DNA from 2 places in the Lentzea sp. NPDC006480 genome. Region 1 is predicted to be linked to the other one. Evidence: riboswitches for the same ligand, from Rfam matches in the RefSeq annotation. Region 1 holds a riboswitch; the other holds the start of a gene.

Region 1 (7,442 bases):
CAGATCGCGGCGGCGAGCGACGCGCTGGTCACCACCACGACGATCCTCTGCCGTCCGTTGATCGAGGCGTTCGGACTTCTCACCCGGCCGCTGCCGGTCGAGTCACCGGAGGCGCCGGTCAACTGCAACTGGCACCAGCGCTACGACTCCGACCTCGCCCACGCGTGGCTGCGCGACCAGGTGCGGGCCGCTCTCGCGGAGGCGCTAGCCCGCTAGCGGCAGGGCGACGGCGCCGGGAAAGCGCGGGTTCTCGGCCTCGTCGAGCATGGCCGCGGCCACGGTGTCCCTGCTGACCTTCGCCGCGAGATCGAACGGCGGCGCGGCGTCCAGGCCGACCGTGCGCCGGCCGGGGCTCTCCGGTTCGTCGCTGAGCACCCCGGCGTGGAAGACGGTGCCTCCGGCGGCGAGAACGGCGTCGTCGGCCGCGATCTTGTCCGGGATCCGGTCCCCCATGAACTTCCAGAGCACGGCGGCACCCTCGCCCGCCGCCTCCGCCGACGCGCCGGTGCCGTACGCGCCGAGCCAGATGATCCGCTTCGGTGCCGCGGCCACCACCGACTTGGCGCCGTCGAGCAGCACTCCCGCCACGTCCGTGCCGAGGCCGGAGAGGACGACGGAGTCCGCGCCGACGACCGCGGCGACGCTCTCCGGGTCGGTCACGTCGCCCGCGACCTTGCGCAGGTTCGGGTGGTCGAGGGCGATGCGCTGCGGGTCACGAGCGATCGCGGTGACGGAGTGGCCGCGTTCCAGCGCCTTGCGGGCGAGGGCGAGACCGGTCCGGCCGGAGGCGGCGAGAACGATGAGGTTCATGCCGAGAACGCTAGGCAGGCCACCGATTAACATCAAGTGAAAGCTCGTCAACCGGTGATTTACTCAGACGCAATCAGCCCTCTTCGCGCAGCTTCTCCAGCGCCGCCGCCAGGTCGTCCGGGTACTCCGACGTGAAGGTGACCCACTGGCCGTCGGCAGGGTGGTGGAAACCGAGCTGCCGGGCGTGCAGCCACTGCCGCGACACCCCGAGGCGCTTGGACAGCGTCGGGTCGGCGCCGTAGGTCAGGTCGCCGACGCACGGGTGGTGCAGCGCGGAGAAGTGCACGCGGATCTGGTGCGTCCGCCCGGTCTCCAGGTGCACCTCGACCAGCGAGGCGGCCCGGAACGCCTCCATCACCTCGTAGTGCGTGATGGACGGCTTGCCGGAGTTCATCACCGCGAACTTGTAGTCGTGCTTGGGGTGCCGGTCGATCGGGGCGTCGATGGTGCCCTTGATCGGGTCCGGGTGCCCCTGGACGATCGCGTGGTAGACCTTGTCCACGGTCCGCTCTTTGAAGGCGTGCTTCAACGCCGAGTACGCCGACTCGGACTTGGCCACCACCATCACGCCCGTGGTGCCGACGTCGAGCCGATGCACGACGCCCTGCCGTTCCGCGGCACCCGAGGTCGCGATGCGGCGCCCGGCAGCCGCCAGACCACCCACCACGGTCGGCCCGGTCCACCCCGGCGACGGGTGCACGGCCACTCCGACCGGCTTGTCGACGACGATGATGTCGTCGTCCTCGTGAATGATGATCAAGCCCTCGACCGGGATCGCCTGCACCGTGATCGGCTGCGGCGGGGCCGGCAGCGTGATCTCCAGCATCGCACCGGCGGTCAGCCGGTCCGACTTCCCGACGACCCGCCCGTCGATCAGCACGTCGTCCGCGTCGGCGATCGACGCGATCACCGTGCGGGACAGCCCGAGCAGCTTGGCGAGGCCCGCGTCGACACGCATGCCGTCCAGACCATCGGGAATCGGCAGCGTTCGGTAACCGCTCACGCGTCGACCTTCTTTTCCTCTTTGTGAACCGTCCCGTCGTAGTCGTGCTGCATGAGCGCCAGCACCACGATCGTCGCGCCACCGCAGACGATCGCCATGTCGGCGACGTTGAACACCGGCCACACTCGGCCGAACGGGTCGAAAAGCGACAGGAAGTCCACCACGTGGCCGCGCATCGGCCCCGGCTCCCGGAACAGGCGGTCGGCGAGGTTGCCGACGGCGCCGCCCAGCACCAGCCCGAGGCCGACGGCCCACGGCTGGGAGCGGAGGTTGCGCGAGATCCAGAGGATGAACCCGGCGACGCCCAGCGCGATGAGCGCCAGGATCCACGTCATGCCCTCGGCCATGCCGAACGCGGCGCCGGGGTTGCGGACGAACGTCAGGTAGAGCACGCCGCCGAACAGCTTGACCGGGTCGGCACCCTCGAGAAACGCCACGGACAGGACTTTGGTGAGGACGTCCAGGGCCAGCACGCCGACGGCGAGCACGGCGAGGATCTTGGTGCGCGGCTCGGGCAGCGACCCGGTGATCGAGAACTCCGGCTCGACGACGTCGTCCTCGGACACGACGCGCTCGGCGGGTTTCCCGGCGTCCGCCGCCGCGTCCGTTGCCGGGACGGGCTTCTCCTCGGCCGGCTTCTCCTCGACCGCGACCACAGCCACCGCCTCGGTGACGGTGTCGGTGTTGGTCTCAGCGCCGGTGTCGTCGTCATCGTCATCGGCGAGATCGACCCCGACGAACTCGTTCGACTTGCGATCCGCGACCGGCTTCGGCTCGCTGACCTGCTTTTCCGCAGGCTTCTCAGCGACCTCGTCGGCGGCCTTGGACTCGTCACTCACCAGGTCATTGTCCACTACCGGGACTACGCGAGGAACGGCGGCAGGGTTCGGCTGTCGTCCTCGGGCACCCAGCGGCCGTCGCGCTGCGTGTAGGTCCACTTCGGACCCTCGGTCACGAGAGTGCGCAGCGCCGCCACCAGACGATCCACGTGCTCGGCCGTCGTGCCCAGGCCGATCGACGCGCGCACAGCACGTTCCTCGTGCGATCCGGCCTGCTTGACGAGCCGGCCCACGATCACGTGTGCGCAGAACGCCCCGTCGCGGACGCCGATGCCGTACTCGGCGGACAGCGCCGCCGCGAGGAAGCCCGCGTCGAACCCGGAGATCGTGAAGCTGACGACGCCCACCTTGTCGGCGTCGGTCAGGATCGACAGCTCGCGGAAGCCCGGAATCGTGCGCAGGCCGTCGTACAGGCGCGTGAGCAGCTCCTGCTCGTGCGCGACCGTCTGCTCCCAGTGCCGCGACAGGATCTCGCAGGCAGAGGCCAGCGCGTGCACACCGACGACGTTCGGGCTGCCGGCCTCGTGCCGCTCGGGCACCGCGGACCAGGCCACGCCGAGGCGGTCGCCGTGGTCGGTCACCTTGGCCGTCGCACCACCGCCCACCAGGTACGGCTGGGCCTGCTGCAGCCAGTCCGAACGGCCGACGAGCACACCGGCACCGAACGGCGCGTAGATCTTGTGGCCGGAGAACGCGATGTAGTCGACGCCCAGCTCACGCACGTCGATCGGGCGGTGCGGGGCGAGCTGCGCGGCGTCGAGCGCGATCCGCGCGCCGTGCCTGCGGGCGACCTTCGCGAGCTCCGCGACCGGCCACAGCTCCCCCGTGACGTTGGACGCCCCGGTGACGATCACGAGCCGTGGGCCGACCGGGGCGGCGGCCAACGCCCGGTCCAGCGCGACCACAGCAGCGCCGGACGAAGATGGGGCGGGGATGCGCTGAACGTTCGGGCCGCGCCACGGCAGCAGAGCAGCGTGGTGCTCGCTGTCGAACAGCACGACCGCGGTGTTGCGAGGAACGCTGCGCGCCAACAGGTTCAGCGAATCGGTGGTGTTGCGGGTGAAGACGACGGCGTCGGACGAGCGGGCGCCGACGAACTTGCGGATGCGATCCCGCGCCTGCTCGTAGACGCGCGTGGAGACCTGGGAGGCGAACCCGGCACCGCGGTGCACGCTGGCGTACCAGGGCAGCAGCTCGTCGACGGCGTCGCGCACCTCCTGCAGACAGGGGGCCGATGCCGCGTGATCGAGGTTCGCATACGTCACGCGCTCTCCGGTGACGAGCGGAACGCGCAGGTCAGAGCCGACGACAGCCGGAACCGTGGTGACCGTGCCAGGGGTGATCGCGAGCGTCATCGAGCTGCCTCCGAGGCCAGGGGCCCCGTGTCGCGAAGGCCCGCGCTTGACCGGCGCCCCACGCGCCGGACCAGGTCCTCACCAAGGGCACCCCACCGCGGTTGGAGGGTTGCCGGCCAGCAAGCTTGGGCTTGACGCTGGCTCTCATGACCTGCCGATGACGTTAGCGGAGCCTCTCGGCGCTCGTCGACACCCGATCACATGGTGAGAAGCCTCGGAAACCGAGCTAGTCGCCGGTCTCGCCCTTCCACCGTGCGTAGCGACCAGCCCGGTCCACGGCACGTATGCGCCGCTCAGCGGCGTCGCGCGCTTCTTCGGTGGTCACGATGAGCAACTGGTCGTCGACCTGCAGCCGGGTCGTCGGCTGTGGCGTGAAACTCTTTCCGGACCGCACCACGAGGCTCACCGTGGCGCCGCTCGGCAGCCGCAGCTCGGTCATGTAGACGCCGTGCAGCTTCGACCCGCGCTGGATGTGCACCTGCAGCAGCTCGGCGCCCAGCTCGTCCAGCGGCGAGGAGTCGACCTGCACCTCCTGCGCCTCGTGCAGGTTCACCAGCCCGAGCCGGCGCGCGAGGAACGGCAGCGTCGTCCCCTGCACCACCGTGAGCACGATGACCAGCACGAACACCGCGTCGACCAGATTCCGCGCACCCTCGACCCCCTGAATCAACGGGATCAGCGCGAACACGATCGGCACCGCACCACGCAGCCCCGACCAGGAGAGGAACGCCTGCTCCCGCCACGGCACCTTGAACGGCAGCGACGCCAGCAGCACCGACAACGGCCGGGCCACGAAAGTCAGCACCACCCCGGCGATCAGCGCGGGCACCAGTGCGTCGAGCAGTCGTGACGGCGAGGCGTACAGGCCGAGCAAGACGAAGAGCCCGATCTGGGCGAGCCATCCCAGCCCCTCCGCGAACGAGAGGGTGTCGGCGCGGTGCGGCAGGCGGGCGTTGCCGAGCGCCAGAGCGGCGACGTAGGTGGCGAGGAAACCGGACGCGTGCACCAGATCGCCCGCGGTGTAAGCGATCACGCACACCGCGACGGTGGCGAGCGGGTAGAGACCGGTCGAGGGCAGAGCCGCACGTCTCAGCGCCGCCGCACCGAAAACACCGAGCAGCACGCCGATGAGCGCGCCCGCGGCGAGTTCGTAGAGCACCAGCAACGGAGCGGTCCACGAGATCCGGTCCGACGACGCCAGCAGCACCACGGCGATGTAGACCGGCGCGTCGTTGAGGCCTGATTCGAGTTCCAGCGCGCCCGTGAGCCGCGCCCCCACACCTAACGACCGCAGCACGCTGAACACGGCCGCCGCGTCCGTGGACGACAGCACCGCGCCCCACAGCAACGCCATCCGCCAGTCGAGGCCGAGCAGGAAGTGCAACGCCGTGCCGGTGACCGCGACGCTCACCGCAACGGCCACAGTGGACAGTGCGACGCCCAGCCGCAGCGACGACTTCACAGCGTGCCAACGAGTTGTGAGCCCGCCCTCGGTCAGGATCAGCACGAGGGCCGCGATGCCGAGAGACTGCGTCAGGTCGGCGTCGTCGAACTTGATGCCGAACACCGCCTCGCCCAGCAGGACGCCGATGCCCAGGTACAGCAACAACGAGGGCAGGCCGAGCCGGATCGACACCCGCACCGCGATCACCGAGATCAGCAGTACGGCTGCGCCGATGCCCAGCACGGCCGTGATGTCACCCACCTGGACCATTCTGATCGATCACCACCGAATTGGACGAATCAGGCGCGTTAACAACACCAGCCGTTCGCGCCCACTGGGCGCATGCACAGTGGAGCATGTTGATCAGTGGCTCAATCCCTGCCCTGCACGGAGTTGAACCATGAGGATCCTCATCGAGCTGGCGGCCGCCTTGATGGCGACCAGAACCACAGCAGCGCAAGCGGCGGCTCCGGCCGTCCTGGCGGCACCGAACATCAACGTCGCGAACGTCCAGGTGAAGGGCTAGCTCGACGCGGCGGGCTTCACCACGAAGCCGGTGTCGTTCGGCTACGGCGGCGCCACGGGTTACAACGTGATCGCCGACTACCCCGGCGGCGACGCGAACAACGTCGTCATGCTGGGCGGCCATCTCGACAGCGTCCGCGGCAACTTCGTCTACAACGTCCGGGAAGCCGGGTCGCCCGCCCTCGGCACGTGCGCAGGTGGTGACGAGCTCAAGACCGCGGACCCTCGCGGCCTGATCATCGTTTCGTGAGCACCTGCACTGCCTCGTCGAGCACCGGTTCGACGAGGCCGGGCAGGGTCACGTACATCTGCGCCTGGCCGAGGTAGAGACTGAACGCGATCAGCGCGCGCTTCTTCGCGTGCTCCCGGTCGAACCCGAGCTCCTCGAACAGCTCGGTCAGATATCCCAGCCGCCTCTCGGTGACGCGCTTGAGCACCGGCGCGATCACCTCGTTCTCGGCGTTCGCCTGCAACGCCATCTCCACCGAGCCCTTGCGCTGCCGGTCCAGCACCGTCTCGAACAGCGTCTTCAGCTTGTCCTGCGGGGTCTTCTCCGACTCCACCAGTTCGATGACCCGCTCGGTGTGCTCCCGTTCCCACCGCTCGACCGTCGCCTGCAGCAACGCGTCGCGGTTCGGGAAGTGGTGGTAGACGCTCCCCTTCGTCGCACCGGCCCTGGCCGCGAGCGGTTCGACGGCAACGGCCTGCACTCCGCCCTCCGCCAGCGCTCTCAGCGCTATCTCAGTCCAGTCGTCACGAGTGCGGCGCATTTCCGTACGCTAGCGTATGTTTCACCAACATACGGTGCCGTATGGAAGGAGCGTGTCGTGGTTCGCAACGTGCACGAGCGGGAACTGCCGGTCCCCGCAGGACCGTTCGTCGATCGCATCCAGGAGCTGTGGCCGGTGGCGGGCTGGCCGGCGATGAGGTTCGACCGCCCGTTGGGTGTCGGCGCGGACGGCGGGCACGGCCCGATCCGCTACCGCTGCACCGAGTTCGAGCCAGGCGAGTCGATCACGTTCGCCTTCAGCAGCGGAGAGGGCACGCACACGTTGTCGGCGTCGGGAAACGTGCTGAAACACGAGCTGGTCGGCAACTTCAGGCTCGCCACCCGGCTGCGCTGGGCCCTGGTGACCCGCTGGCTGCACGACGCCTGCCTGGAAGACCTCCTCGACAACTTCGAGCGGGCGGCAGGCCGCGAGCCCGTCGCACCGGCGCGGTGGTCGCCCTGGGTCCGACTGGTCCACCGTGCGCTCGGACTGGTCAGCAGCCGGTCGGCTCGCGTCTGATCAGGCCTTGCGCAGCAGCAACTGGGCCTGCTGGAACCGCTCGCCCTCGATCGGCTCCCGGCGCAGCCGCGCCACCTCGGCGAACCCGGACTGACCGGCCACGGCCGCGAGGGCGTCGGGCAACCACCGGTAGGCGAGCGTGACCTTGTGGTCGAACTCCTGCGGCCACGCCTCGTC
Region 2 (7,442 bases), on a different contig from region 1:
AGGTGCGCGATCTTCACCGTCGAGCCCTGGATCCGCTTGCCGGTCTCGGGTTCGCGCTCGCCCGCCAGCAACCGCAGCAACGTCGTCTTGCCGGAACCGTTGACCCCGACCAGACCGATCCGCTCGCCCGGCCCGATGCGCCACGTCAGGTCGCGCACGAGCACCCGGTCCGGAATGGACAGTGTCACGTCCTCCAGCTCGATCACCGTGCGGCCCAGGCGCTTCTTGGCGAACGCGAGCAGCTCGACGTTGTCCCGCACCGGCGGCACGTCCGCGATCAACGCCTCGGCGGCCTCGATCCGGTAGCGCGGCTTGGACGTGCGGGCAGGCGCGCCGCGACGCAGCCACGCGAGCTCCTTGCGCGCCAGGTTCTGCCGCTTCTCCTCCAGCACGTCGGCCAGGCGAGTCCGCTCGGCACGCGCGTAGATCCAGTCGGCGTAACCGCCCTCGTACTGCTCGACCTTGCCCTGCTGCACTTCCCACGTGCGGTTGCAGACCGTGTCGAGGAACCACCTGTCGTGCGTCACGACCACGAGCGCGCACTTGCGGGCCAGCAGGTGTTCCGCGAGCCACCGCACACCTTCGACGTCGAGGTGGTTCGTCGGCTCGTCCAGCACCAGCAGTTCGAGATCCTGGATCAACGCGGCGGCCAGCACCACCCGGCGCCGCTCGCCACCGGACATCGTGGAGACCACGGAGTCCAGTCCCAGCGCGGTGATCCCCAGTCCGTCCAAAATGGACCGCACGCGGGCGTCCGACGCCCACTCGTGCTCCGCGTCGAACCCGAGCGGGTCGATCACCGCGTTGCGCACGGTCGAGCCGTCGGGCAGTTCGGTCCGCTGCGTCACGACGGCCATCCGCAGGTCGCGCGACCGCGACACCCGGCCGTTGTCGGACGGTTCCACCCCGGCCAGCACCTCGAGCAGCGTCGTCTTGCCGCCGCCGTTCAGGCCGACGACGCCGATCCGGTCGCCCTCGTTGACGCCGAGCGACACGCCGTCGAGCAGCGGCCGGACGCCGAACGACTTCGACACGGACTCCAGGTTGACCAGGTTGGCCATCAAAACCTCACGACTTAGAAGAAACTGCCCGATGAAGGCTACCTACCAAGTCCAAAGGCCCTGCTTCTGCAGTAACGCGGGGGCCCCGCGCAACCCCGTGGGGTACGCGGGGCCCCCGCGTTACTTCCAGCATGCGGAAAGTGCCACGAACTAGGCGTGCACCTCGGGCGGAGTCGGTTTCGGCTCCTCCGTGGTGATCACGCGAGCGCCGGGCACCGGCCCGTGCGCCACGCGAACAGTCCGGCACACACCCGCACCGGCCAGTTCGGCCGCCACGCGCACAGCCGTGTCGCTGTCCTCGCACAGGAACGCCGTCGTGGGGCCGGAACCGGACACGATGCCGGCCAGCGCACCCGCGTCGACCCCGGCCCGCAAAGTACGGCGCAGGTTCGGGCGCAGCGAGACCGCGGCGGCCTGCAGGTCGTTGCCCAGCAGCAGGGCGAGCTGGCGCGGGTCTCCGGAGGACAGCCCCTCCAGCACCGCCTCGACCTCACCGACACGGGGCGGATCACCCTCCACGCGCAAGCGGTCCAGCTCGTCGAACACGTCCGGAGTGGACAGTCCGCGCCGGTCGAACGCGAGCACCCAGTGGAACTGGTGGCGCGCCAGCACCGGCACGATGCGCTCACCGCGCCCGGTGCCGAGCGCGGTGCCTCCGTACAACGCGAAAGGCACGTCCGCACCGAGCTTTCCGGCCAGTTCGGCCAGCTCGTCGCGGCTGATCTCCAGGCGCCACAACGACGACAGGCCGACCAGCGTCGCCGCCGCGTCCGCACTGCCGCCCGCCATGCCGCCCGCGACCGGGATGGCCTTGCGGATGACGACGCGGACCTTCGGGTCGTCCGGGTCCTTGCCGACGTGCGTCGCCAGCAGGCGAACCGCGCGCCACGCGAGGTTCGAGGCACCCGTGGGCACCTGGTCTGCGCCTTCGCCGTGGCACTCGACGCCGGGTTCGTCCGCCACCGCGACGGTGACCTCGTCGACCAGCGAGAGCGCCTGGAAGATGGTCACCAGGTCGTGGTAGCCGTCCGGGCGCACGTCACCGACGGCCAGGTGCAGGTTGACCTTGGCCGGGACGCGGACCGTGACCGGGGGTGGAACGACTGCGAGCACCATGTCAGCCTACGGGCGTTCTGGGGTCGCGGACTCCTCCCCCGGTCACCGCGAATCTCAAACCGGGATCACCGATCCGTTGTAGGTCTGCTTGATGTAGTCCTTGACCTGCTGCGATCCGAGCAGCTCCGCCAGCTCGCGGATGCGCTTGTCGTCCTTCAGCTCGGACCTGGTCACCAGGCCGTTGGCGTTCGGGTTGCCCTCGGCCTTCTCCAGCGCGAGCGCGTCGGTGGACGGCTTGAGGCCCGCGTCGATCGCGTAGTTGCCGTTGATCACCGACGCGTCCGTGTCCTCCAGCGAACGGGGCAGCTGAGCGGCCTCCAGCGGCACGAACTGCAGGTTCTTGGGGTTCTCCGCCACGTCGCGCACGGTCGGCTGGTCCACGGCCTTGAGCTTGATCAGGCCGTTGGCCTCCAGCAGCTTCAGGCCGCGCGACTCGTTCGTCGCGTCGTTGGCCACGGCGATCTTGGCACCGGAGGGCAGCTCGTCGAGCTTCTTGGCCTTCTTGGAGTACAGCCCCAGCGGCTCGACGTGGACGGGCGCGACCCACTCGACCTTGGCGCCGCTCTCCTTCGTGAACGTCGCCAGGTACGGGACGGTCTGGAAGTAGTTGGCGTCGAGCGAGCCGTCGACGAGCGCCGTGTTCGGCTGCACGTAGTCGGTGAACTCGACGACCTCGATCTTCAGCCCCTTGTCCTTGGCGAGGTTGTCGGCCACGAACTTGAGGATCTGCGCGTGCGGGACGGGCGAGACGCCGACCTTGAGAGTGTCCGAAGAGGACGCTCCACCGGCCGAGCAAGCGGACAAAGCAGTCAAAGCGACCGCGACCAGGGCAGCCTTAATACGCATGACGTTCCTTTTGAGAGTTTCTAGCGGCACTAGGTTTTGAGTACGCGGGGTCCCCGCGTACTCATCTGGGGTACGCGGGGACCCCGCGTACTCAAAAGTCAGACTGAGGCGTGCCGGCGCCGGTCGGACGCACGGGCGGCACGGGTGAAGCCGAGCTGGATCAGCGTCGTGAGCACGGCGAGCCACGCCACGGTGCTCCACAGGATCCGGTCGTTGAAGCGCTGGTAGCCCTCGCGGATGGCCAGGTCACCGAGGCCACCGCCACCGATCACGCCCGCCATCGCGGAGTACCCGATCAGGGCGATCACGGTCACGCCGATCGCGTTGATCAGCGCGGGCAGCGACTCGCGGATGAGGACCGAACGCACGATCCGCAGGGTCGAGGCGCCGGTCGTGACCGCGGCCTCGACCACGGTCACGTGCACCTCGGACAGGATGTTCTGCACGAGCCGCCCGACGAACGGGATCGCACCCACGGCCAGCGGCACGATGACCGCCGTGCTGCCGATGGATCCGCCGACGATCAGGCGGGTGACCGACGTGAGCGCCACGAGCAGCACGATGAACGGCATCGAGCGGCCCAGGTCGGTGACGAAGCCGAGAACGCGGTGCAGCGCCGGGTTCGGCCGCAGCCCGCCCTTGGCGGTGAGCTGCAGCCAAACCCCGACGGGAACTCCGAAAGCGGTGGCGATCACGGTGGAGACGCCGACCATGTACAGCGTCTCCCCGGTGGCCTCGACGAGGTAGCTCACCACGTCGGGCCAGGGTGTTGCAGACCTCACGCAGCTACTCCCTGCGGCCCCTTCAGGGACCTCTGCACAGCGCCGCCGGCCTCGCCGATCCACTCCAGCGCGGAGTCGGACCGCTCGCCGTTCAGGCCGAGGCGGAACCGCGCGACCGGGGTCTCGCCCAGGCGCGTCAGGCCGCCACCGACGATGTTCAACTCGACGCCGAACCGGTGCGCCGCCTCGGGCAGCAGGGCGCCGACCGCGGCGAACCCGACGAGCACGACGTCCGCCACGCGGTCGTAGGCGCTCTCGTTGATCGGGTTCAGGTCGACGGCGGGCAGCAACGCGGAGCTCGTGCGGCTGCCGGCGTCGTTGACCAGGTCGAGCACCTTGCCGTGCTCGACGACGCGGCCCTGCTCCAGCACGGCGACGTCATCGCAGATCTTCCGGACCACGCCCATGTCGTGCGTGACGACGAGAACGGTCACACCCAGCTCAGCGCGCGCACGGTCGAGCACGGTCAGCACGGAACCGGTGGTCTCCGGGTCCAACGCTGACGTGGGCTCGTCGGCGAGGAGAACTGACGGGTTCGCGGCGAGTGCGCGCGCCACGGCGATGCGCTGGCGCTGCCCGCCGGACAGCTGGTCGGGGTAGGAGGCGGCCTTGTCGGTCAGGCCGACGAGGTCGAGCAGCTCGCCCACACGGGTGCGGCGCTGCGGTCCGGGGACGCCGGCGGACTCGAGCGGCAGGGCGATGTTGCCGGCGGCGGTGCGCTGCCGGAGCAGCGAATCCCCTTGCGGCACAACGCCGATCTGCCTGCGGGCGGCCCGCAGAGCCGACCCGTCCAGCGCGGTGATGTCCGTGCCGTCGACGCGGATCGCACCCGAGTCGGGGCGCTCCAGCAGCGCGACGCAGCGGGCGAGCGTCGACTTGCCGGCCCCGCTCGGGCCGACCACGCCGAGCACGGTGCCCGCCTCGACGTCGAGGGTCACGCCGTTGAGGGCGTTGACACCCTGGAAGGACTTGGTGAGGTTTTCGACAGTGATCACTTCTGCTCCACGGCTGCACGCGACGGCACACACGCCTCTGGGGCTGTGCGCGATCGGAGTTTCTGCTCAGGTGTGTGCGCCACTCTTCGGCTGAGTGCGCGTCAAAGGACTTTGAAAAGGCGCCTTAGACGAGGTGGCGACGACATGCAGAAGCGGTGCGGCGGCACTGGTCGACGACTCGCCGGCGCGTCAGCATTCGCGTGGTACCCATGTGATCCTCCATCGGTCCTGGCGTTAGCACCTGCCCGCATCCAGCGGGTGGTTGCTGCGACGTCGTAGAGCCAGGTCTCTCAGTCGCTCCGGATGGCATCTAGCAGTCAACCGGACGGACGTTCGGTTGCGCAAGCCAGAATCCGATTCGTTCGACAGATCACACTGTTGGCCGAAGGATCCCCGGCCTAGACCTCCGCGATCCGGATGAAGTCGATCACGCTCAGCTGCTCGCCCCTGGCCTGCGGGTCGATGCCGGCCTTTTCGAGCAGCTCGTCGACGTTGACGTCGTTCGTGGCCGCCCACCCCTTGAGGGCGGCGCGGAGGGTTTTGCGGCGTTGCGCGAAGGCCGCGTCGACGATCCCGAAGAGCCTCTTGCGGTCCACTGTGGACAGCGGATTTTCGTGGCGGTGGAACGAGACCAGGCCCGAGTCCACGTTGGGAGCGGGCCAGAAGACGTTCCTGCCGACCGGGCCGGCTTTCTTGGCTTTGCCGTACCAGGCGATCTTCACGCTGGGGACGCCGTAGATCTTGCTGCCGGGCTCCGCGGCCATCCGGTCCGCGACCTCGGCCTGGACCATGACGAGGCCCTTTTTGAGGCTCGGCAGCTCGTGCAGCAGGTGCAGGACGACCGGGACGGCGACGTTGTAGGGCAGGTTGGCCACGATCGCCGTGGGTTGGACCGGCAGGTCTTCCCGGGTGACCTTCATGGCGTCCTTGAGGACGACGTGCAGCTTGGCCGCGTTCTCCGGGTCCATCTCGCTGACGGTCCGCGGGAGGCGGTTCGCGAGCGGCGGGTCGATCTCGACGGCCACCAGCTGCTTGGCGCTGGGCAGCAGGGCGAGAGTCAGGGAACCCAGCCCCGGGCCCACCTCCAGGACGACGTCGTCCTCGGTGAGGCCGGCCGCGGCGACGATCTTGCGGACCGTGTTGGGGTCGTGCACGAAGTTCTGGCCCAGCTTCTTGGTGGGTCGGATGCCCAGCTCTTCGGCCAGACGTCTCACTTCGGCGGGTCCCAGCAGGCTCACGTCGTGCATTCTCGCAGGCTGGTTGGTGCGCCGGAGGGCGGGTGCCGCACGCTTCCCGCCCTCCAGCGTCGGCGTCACCAGCGGGACTGGTTCGCCTTGGGCATCGACTACGCGATCCGCGCGTGTCGTTGAGGCTCGGGAGTCACGCTAGCCAGGTCAGGGCGGGCATTTCAGCCCCTGGTCTGGACCAAGCAGAAGGCCGCCCCTGGCGAACCAGGAGCGGCCTCATCAAGCCAAAACCAGGGCGGAGCGGTTTACGGCAGGCCCAGCTTCGCGCGGCAGCCCGGCCATGCGCCGTAGGTGCCGCCCGCGCGGTCGCGGAGCTTGGTCGCGATGGCGATCTGCTGTTCGCGGGTGGCCTGGTGCGGGAGGGCGGCGTAGGCGGTGCCGCCGTTCGCGGCCCAGGTGCCCGCGTTGAACTGCAGGCCGCCGTAGTAGCCGTTGCCCGTGTTGATGAACCAGTTGCCGCCTGCCTCGCAGCCGGCGAGGCGGTCCCAGACCGCGCCGTCGGGCAGCGGCTTGGTGCCCACGGTGACCTTCTTGGGCTTCGGCTCCTTGGTGACCTTGCCGCCGATCTTCTCGCGGCTGATCTCCTTGCCGTTCTTCACGGTCACGCGGTAGGTGGCGATCTGCTCGCCGGCCTCGCCGGGGTCGGTGACCTTCTGCTCGCCCGCGTTCATGTTCGGGTCGTTGGTCTTCTCGACCGGCGGGGCGACGGGCTCGTTCACGTTGATGACCGTGACGCCCGTGCGGGAGATGTAGACCTCGGCGCCGGTGGCGAGCTTCACGTCGGTGCCGGAGGCGACCGCGTCCTCGGGGCCGAGCGAGAGGTTCTCGTTCTTCAGCAGCTCGTCGACAGTGACGGCGGTGGTCTGGATCTCGCGGACCGGGTTCGCGCCGTCGAAGAGCTTGATGTTCTTGCGGGTCTTGACCTCGATGTTCATGCCCTCGAGGGGCACGTCCTGCGAGCCGGGAGCGGAGAACCAGGCGCCCTCGACGGGCACGCCCATCTGCTTCGCGGCTTCCTCGACGGTGACCGAGCGGACCCAGTCCTCCTTGGCCTGGCCGTCGATGCTCATCTTGACCATGCGGCCGCGGTCGAGGGTGATCTTGCCGCCGTCGGAGATCGGGGCGTTCAGCGACGGGGACAGGGCGTCGTGCTCACCGACGACGATGCCTTCCTCCGCCAGGACGTCGCCGACCGTGCCCTCGTAGGAGTGGACGGTCTGCAGTGCACCGTCCACGTCGACCGTGAGGGACTTGTCCATCGCCATGGCGGTCACACCGCCACCGGAGATGGAGACGAGAACCGCGGCGACCGCGCCCTTGAGGAAGCGGCGCTTCCAGTTCGTCACGGTCTGGACGAGGACCTGCGGGTCGCCCTTCTCGTCTTCCTCCGACGGG

The links. Region 1 has a riboswitch for S-adenosylmethionine ahead of ABZX92_RS31320 (aminotransferase class V-fold PLP-dependent enzyme). Riboswitches for the same ligand answer to the same signal wherever they lie in the genome.
Region 2: linked by a shared signal. The riboswitch ahead of ABZX92_RS42005 (methionine ABC transporter ATP-binding protein) and the one ahead of ABZX92_RS31320 (aminotransferase class V-fold PLP-dependent enzyme) in region 1 are both predicted to bind S-adenosylmethionine.

What each region holds. Positions count from the first base shown of each region.
Region 1 covers NZ_JBEXPJ010000104.1:10,213-17,654, reverse strand. Annotated here, with positions in the region: gene ABZX92_RS31340 (LysR family transcriptional regulator) at 1-216, shown strand, start outside; gene ABZX92_RS31335 (NAD(P)-binding oxidoreductase) at 205-810, opposite strand; gene ABZX92_RS31330 (RluA family pseudouridine synthase) at 884-1,768, opposite strand; gene lspA (signal peptidase II) at 1,810-2,652, opposite strand; gene ABZX92_RS31320 (aminotransferase class V-fold PLP-dependent enzyme) at 2,676-4,007, opposite strand; SAM riboswitch class IV at 4,045-4,159, opposite strand; gene ABZX92_RS31315 (potassium/proton antiporter) at 4,234-5,721, opposite strand; gene ABZX92_RS31310 (hypothetical protein) at 5,852-5,977, shown strand; gene ABZX92_RS31305 (hypothetical protein) at 6,008-6,226, shown strand; gene ABZX92_RS31300 (TetR/AcrR family transcriptional regulator) at 6,213-6,746, opposite strand; gene ABZX92_RS31295 (SRPBCC family protein) at 6,804-7,265, shown strand; gene ABZX92_RS31290 (class I SAM-dependent methyltransferase) at 7,266-7,442, opposite strand, start outside.
Region 2 covers NZ_JBEXPJ010000217.1:5,534-12,975, reverse strand. Annotated here, with positions in the region: gene ABZX92_RS42025 (ABC-F family ATP-binding cassette domain-containing protein) at 1-1,061, opposite strand, end outside; gene ABZX92_RS42020 (4-(cytidine 5'-diphospho)-2-C-methyl-D-erythritol kinase) at 1,212-2,177, opposite strand; gene ABZX92_RS42015 (MetQ/NlpA family ABC transporter substrate-binding protein) at 2,232-3,023, opposite strand; gene ABZX92_RS42010 (methionine ABC transporter permease) at 3,122-3,805, opposite strand; gene ABZX92_RS42005 (methionine ABC transporter ATP-binding protein) at 3,802-4,800, opposite strand; SAM riboswitch class I at 5,017-5,110, opposite strand; gene rsmA (16S rRNA (adenine(1518)-N(6)/adenine(1519)-N(6))-dimethyltransferase RsmA) at 5,199-6,047, opposite strand; gene ABZX92_RS41995 (transglycosylase family protein) at 6,293-7,442, opposite strand, start outside.